2 regions of the Glutamicibacter sp. NPDC087661 genome follow, and region 1 is predicted to be linked to the other one. Evidence: riboswitches for the same ligand, from Rfam matches in the RefSeq annotation. Region 1 holds a riboswitch; the other holds the start of a gene.
What was found. A riboswitch is a leader RNA that binds a small molecule or an ion and turns the genes downstream of it on or off. The one in region 1 is predicted to bind S-adenosylmethionine.

Region 1 (3,202 bases):
CAGATCGGCCAGCGACTTGTACACCGGCTGGCCCAGGATCTCATCGAGTACCGGGTTGATGAAATACACCTTGTACTTGGAGGAGGAGAGCAGGTAGGTAGCCACGAAATAGCTGGCGCGCGATGGCTTGTTCGAGGCACCGACAATGGCGATGGACTTGGTGTCGCGCAGGATCTCCAGGCGCTGTGCGGCTCCAGGGCCTTCCCAAGCGGTATCAACGGCAGTCATTAGATTGCTCCTTTCGAAGCGGTTGGCAATGCGCAGGCGGAACCGTCATAGGCCGGAGCCTCGAACCCTGCGGCGGAAGCGGCAATCGCTTCCTGCGAAGCGGCCAGCGCCTGGTCCAGATCCCAGAGGATGTCCTCGACATCTTCCAGTCCTACCGACAGGCGGATCAGATCTTCTGGCACGCCAGCGGAGACCAGCTGCTCGACGCTCAGCTGCTGGTGGGTGGTGGAGGCCGGGTGCAGCACCAGGGTGCGGGCATCGCCGATGTTGGCCAGGTGGCTGGCCAACTGCAGGGCTTCGATGAACTTCGAGCCGGCTTCGCGCCCGCCCTTCACCCCGAAGCTGAAGACCGAGCCGACGCCCATGGGCAGCAGCTCCTTGGCCTGCGCGTGCTGCGGGTGGGATTCCAGGCCGGCGTAGTTCACGTAGGTCACGCGCTCATCGGCCTGCAACCAGGCAGCGACCTGCTTCGCGTTGGACAGGTGGTTGTCCATGCGCTGCGGCAAGGTCTCCAGGCCCTGCAGCAGCTGGAATGCGGACTGGGCCGGCAGAGCCGGTCCGAAGTCGCGCAGCTGTTCGCTGCGCAGCTTGGTCAGGAAGCCGTACTCGCCGAAGTTGTCCCACCAGGAGACGTTGCCGTAGCTGGCAACCGGTTCGGTCATGGTGGGGAACTTGCCATTGCCCCAGTTGAACTTGCCTGACTCGATGACCACGCCGCCCAGGGTGGTGCCGTGGCCGCCGATGAACTTGGTGGCCGAGTGGATCACGATGTCCGCGCCGTGCTCGATAGGGCGCAGGATGTACGGGGGAGTGAGCGTCGAATCGACCACCAGCGGGAGATTGTGGCGGTGCGCCACCTCGGCCAGTCCCTCCAGGTCAGCGATGTCGCCGGACGGGTTGGCCACCACCTCGGTGTAGACGGCCTTGGTATTTTCCTGGATCGCCGCTTCGAAGTCGGCGGGATCATTGGAGTCGATGAAAGTGGTGTTGATGCCGAAGCGGCGCAGCGAGACATCGAGCTGGGTGATGGTGCCGCCATAGAGCTTCGAGGAAGCCACAATGTGGTCGCCTGCCTGGGCCAAGGCCGCAAAGGTGACGAATTCCGCGGCCATGCCCGAGCCGGTGGCTACCGCTCCGATGCCGCCTTCCAGCGAAGCCATGCGCTCTTCGAAAGCCGCTACGGTCGGGTTGCCGATACGCGAGTAGATGTTGCCGTACTTCTGCAGGGCAAAGAGGTTGGCCGCATCGTCAGCGTCCTTGAAGACGAACGAAGTGGTCTGGTAGATCGGCACTGCGCGTGAGCCATGCTCGGCATCGGGGGTGCCTCCGGCATGCAATGCGCGGGTGCGGAATCCAAACTTGTGATCTGCCATGGTGGCTTACGACTCCTTGTCGATTGGGGTTTCGCGGGCACCGCAGGGCGGGTCGCGATCGAGGCAGGAATCCCGGAATCAATGTCGCTTCCTGCTGTGGTCCAACGGGTAGGCGGCTGCATCGTTTCTGGCGGTAGCACCGTAACCACCGGATGTGGCAGGTTGCTGCGGCGTCATCGAACCAGATCTCTCAGCCGCTCGGGATGGTGTAATAATCTTCGCAACATGACCGTTCGTGACCCAACTATGAGTCGTAACGTTGCGTATTGGACGTAATGCCGGAGATTCTTCGATACCTGTTACCCCGGTTAGGCTGGAGCCATGGATACTTCGCTGGCACTGGTGCGACACGGGCAGACCGATTGGAACCTTGCAGGGCGCCTGCAGGGGCGTACCGATATCCCGTTGAACGACACCGGGCGCGAGCAAGCTCGCGAGGTCGGGCGCCAGCTGATCGGCCAGAACTGGTCGCTGGTACTTGCTTCGCCCTTGGAACGTGCCCGGGAAACTGCCGCGCTGATTGCCCAGCAGATCGGGGCCGAGACGGGGAACGCCGTTCCGGAACTCATTGAACGCGGCTTCGGCCCGCTGGAAGGCCGGATCATGGCCGAGGTCAGCGAAGCGGAATCGGCTGCTGCCAAGGACCTGCGTGAGCCGCGTGCCCAGATCTTGAGCCGTGCGGTGCCAGCGCTGCTGGACTTGGCCAGCAGGCATGCCGGGCGCAAGGTCATGATTGTCAGCCATGGGGCCACCATGCGCACCATCCGCGACGCATTGGCCGGAACCACGGATCCCCAAGGCGTGGAAAATGGCGAAATGCTCCACCTGGACTTGATCCGCCTTGAGCAGATCGCCAGCGAATTGGATCTGGTGGCATTCTAGGAATCCATGGGTATCTGCGTGAAGGAATTTTTTTCGTTCACGCCTCACAAAATGGTCTCCTCGTACGTTTACATGGTGAGAAGCCATGAAGGCGCAAAATTCCAGGAGAGCCATGCAAGCACCGTTCGAGCGGATAGTCCAGGACTATGGACTCAACATCCTGCGCGTTTGCCGTGCCCTGCTTGATGAGCATCGCGCGCAAGACGCCTGGTCCGAAACATTCCTCGCCGCGCTCAAGGCGTACCCGCAACTGCCTGAGGACGCCAATGTCCTGGCATGGCTAGTGCGTATTGCCCGGAATAAAGCCATTGACGAGTTGCGCAGGAATAAGCCGGAAATCCTCATCGGCCAAGACGTGGACAGCCTGGCCCCATCGGCCCAACGGCCGGATCTGCAGTTGGAAAACCTGCAGCTGTGGTATGAGGTGAACCAGCTTCCTGGCAAGCAGCGGCAGGTGGTGGCCTACCGCTACCTGGGCGGAATGAGCTACGCGCAAATTGCCGGAATCCTTTCCGGCACCGAAGCTGCCGCCCGGCGTTCGGGCGCCGATGGGATCAAGAATCTGCGGGCCCGGATGGATGACCAAGAACTATGGCGGGAGCAGCCATGAACGGAAAAAATTATCGGCAGCAGGCTACGGCCGCTGAAGCGCAAATCCTCGACTCGCTGCAGGGCCGGCTCGTTGAACGGGCCCGTGCACGGGAACTTGTTGATGTTGC
Region 2 (3,202 bases), on a different contig from region 1:
CGTAATCCGGTCGGTGATCTGCCGCAGTTCCTGGAGATAATGCGAGATGAAAATGATCCCTACCCCGCGGTCCCGCAGATGCCGGATCGTGCCGAAGAGCTGTTCAACTTCATCATTGGCCAACGGTGCCGTCGGCTCATCGAGAATCAGCACCTTGGGTTCGGCCAGTACGGCACGGGCAATCTGGATCAGCTGCTGCTGGGCAACGCTGAGCTCATCAACGAAGGCACCGGTGTCCAGCTCCTGGCCGGTGGTTCGCAAAATATCCGCCCGGGCTGCTGCCTGCGCGGTGCGCTCGTGGCGCCAGAGCCCACGACTCTTCGCGGTGCCCAGGTACAGCTGTTCGGCGACGGTCAAGCGGCCGGCCAGATGGCGGTCCTGGTGAATCACTTCAATGCCTAGCGCTTCGGCATCGGCAGGCCGGCGAATTTGCACCGGCTGGCCGGCAAGTTCGATCTGCCCCGAGTCCAGGGTGTACAGCCCGGTGAGTATCTTGATCAGGGTGGATTTTCCAGCTCCGTTTTCGCCCACTAGGCCCAGAACCTCTCCGGCCCGAAGCTGCAGGTGCACATGGTCGAGCACGGCGACCGTGCCAAAGGACTTGTTGATGGCGGCCATGCTCAGCAGTTCCTTAGATTCCGTTGTCATGGCGCACCTGATTCACGTTGTCCTTGTCGACAAAAATTGGCTCGGCATAGCTGGTGCTCGGAACCAGATCGGTTTGCCCATCGAGGAACAGGGCGATATTAGTGGCCGAGGCAGCGGCAATCTGCTTGGTGGGCTGAGCGACGGTGAACTGGTATGAACTGTCCGGGTTCGCTATCAAATCCAGGGCCCCGGGCTCTGCGTCCACTCCATACAGCTTGATGTCGCCACCAGTGGGATCGATGGCCTGCGCGGCACCGATCAGCGGCATGTCCCAGCAGGACCAAATCGCGTCAACTTCGCCCTCGGGCAGCCTGCGCAGTTGGTCCTGGATCTGGTTTTTGGCATCCTCGATGGTGCCTTCGTATTTGTCCTGGAGTTCCGGGGTGATCTTCTCGATATTTGGGTAGTCTTCCAGCACCAGGTTCAGGCTGTTGTAGCGGATCCGGCAGGGAGTCACACCGGGGAAGCCGTTGAAGACCAGAATCTTCCCCTTGCCGTGGAGGTCTTCAGCCATGGTGCGAGCCAGCGTGGTGCCGACGTTCCAGTTGTCGCTGGTGACGTTGTTCTTCGAGTATTCGCTTTGGAAATCGATGGTGAACAGCGGGATCCCGGCGGCGTCCACCTTGGCCAAGGCAGGAGTGAGCGTTTGGGCATCGCCCAGGATCACCACGATGGCATCGGGCGACTGGGTGATCAGGTTTTCTACGTCAGAGACGTGCTTCTCGTCTTTGGCTTCGGCTTGGGTAGCGATGACCTCGCCGCCGAGCTCTTTGATGCGCTCTTGGATCTGCTGGTAGACCACGCGCGAGTAGTCGTGCAGGATATCCTTGGCCGCGATGCCGACCTTTTTGCCTTTGAGTGAAGGAACGTTGTCGAGCTTATGCTCGGCTTGCGGATTACTGCTTTGCGCCACAACCGGCGCTATTTCCGGCCGTGGTTCTTTCAGCGAGCAGCCAGTCAGCAGTGTTGCTGCCGCCATCGCTGAAGCCAGAACTTTCAAGGCGTTCGGACGAGTACGAGTCATGTCGTCCCTCTCTTAGACAAATTGAACGAGGGATCCCGAACAGAAGTTCATGCTTCTAGACCCGGGAGTTCCATCGAACCTGGCGTTAGCACTACCTGCTGGTGCAGGCTTGCTGCGGCGTCTCGGAGCCAGGTCTCTCAGCCGCTCTGGATGGGTTGTGCTCCGAGTCAAGCATTACTGGCAGGTCCTCGGGAAGGGCGCTGTCATGCGGAGGAACAGCAGGACAAAATACGTCATCTTCGCGCCTTCGCCCTGCCGGAAAACGGGCAGATAAGACGTCATATGACCTTCGCATGACGCAATTGGCATGCCGGAACTGGATCTCAAGAACGTTCCCGCAGGCATCGATTGGGAACACAGCGTGGATCAGGGCACTTCCATGCGACCGCATAGAATGGCCATTCAAGATCAATCGGCAGAAGAGGCGGCAAGTGGATCCAGCAGGCGTGATTGCCTTCATGTTCGGGTTGCTGAGCATAACGCTGGTCGCAGCGTTCCTCGCCCCGATGGCACGGGACCGGAAGCTCGCTCGCAATGCGGCGATCGGCATCAAGACGCGCCACACCTTGGCCAGCGATGACGCCTGGTTCGCCGGGCATCAGCAGGCTGCGCCCCTGCTTGCCGCGGCTTCCTGGGCCGGTTGGGCGGCATTGGCCAGCGCAGCAGTTCTCTGCCTGCTGGGCCAATTCGGTTTCGCCTTCGCCGCGACCGGAACCGGCTACCTGGCCGCCATCGCGTTGCTGGTGATCTCGACTGCCACAGCGAATAAGGCCGCGCGGAGCTTCCCGGCGGCAGGCCTGGGCTAATCCAGCACTGCTTAAAGCAACGGATCGCGCCATCTGCCGATGGCGCGATCCGTTGCTTTCTTGGAAGGCGTGCTGCTAAAGCAGTACGGCTCCCAGGACCAGTACAGTCAGGAACCCCGCGGTGCCCTGGATGGCGGTAGCCACGCTCAGGGTCTTGTAGGCGGTGATCACCGGAATGCGGCTGAGCTGCGAGACGACCCAGAAGTAGGAGTCGTTGGCGTGCGAGACAACCATCGCACCGGCGCCTACTGCCAATACGGATAGCACCATGCCCAACTCCGAACTCAAGCCCAGGGAGCCGAGCATCGGAGCGACCAGCGCGGAAGTGGTCACCATTGAGACGGTGGACGAGCCCTGGGCGGACTTCAGTGCAGCGGCGATCAGGAATGGCACAGCCAGGCCCAAGCCCAGTCCGCTGAGTGAATCCGAAAGAATCGTGGTCAGATCCGACGCGGCCAGGACCGCCCCGAAGCCGGCGCCGGCACCGGTGATCAGCAAGATCGGAGCAGCGGTGCGTACAGCTTCGTTCATCTGCTCATTGAAGACCGCCAGCTTGCTGCCACCGCTCAAAAGAAAAGTCGATGAGATCAAGCCGAAGATCAGCGCAATAACTGGCGTCCCCAGGAAGGAAAGGATTTCCAGGGCAGCGCCTTCGCCCATCGGGTGCGAGGGCAGCTTCGCAATGGATGCGGCACAGATCAGCACCAGCGGAACCAGGATCGGC

Region 2: it holds a riboswitch for S-adenosylmethionine, as region 1 does, so the genes downstream of both, ACIOTN_RS12815 (substrate-binding domain-containing protein) here and ACIOTN_RS09715 (O-acetylhomoserine aminocarboxypropyltransferase/cysteine synthase family protein) in region 1, are expected to answer to the same signal.

The regions. Positions count from the first base shown of each region.
Region 1 is NZ_JBIUWE010000003.1:85,744-88,945, forward strand. Features, by position in the region: gene ACIOTN_RS09710 (CoA-binding protein) at 1-228, opposite strand, end outside; gene ACIOTN_RS09715 (O-acetylhomoserine aminocarboxypropyltransferase/cysteine synthase family protein) at 228-1,601, opposite strand; SAM riboswitch class I at 1,717-1,811, opposite strand; gene ACIOTN_RS09720 (histidine phosphatase family protein) at 1,923-2,483, shown strand; gene ACIOTN_RS09725 (RNA polymerase sigma factor) at 2,596-3,093, shown strand; gene ACIOTN_RS09730 (methylated-DNA--[protein]-cysteine S-methyltransferase) at 3,090-3,202, shown strand, end outside.
Region 2 is NZ_JBIUWE010000004.1:295,324-298,525, reverse strand. Features, by position in the region: gene ACIOTN_RS12820 (sugar ABC transporter ATP-binding protein) at 1-648, opposite strand, end outside; gene ACIOTN_RS12815 (substrate-binding domain-containing protein) at 632-1,672, opposite strand; SAM riboswitch class I at 1,740-1,829, opposite strand; gene ACIOTN_RS12810 (SdpI family protein) at 2,104-2,478, shown strand; gene ACIOTN_RS12805 (GntP family permease) at 2,554-3,202, opposite strand, start outside.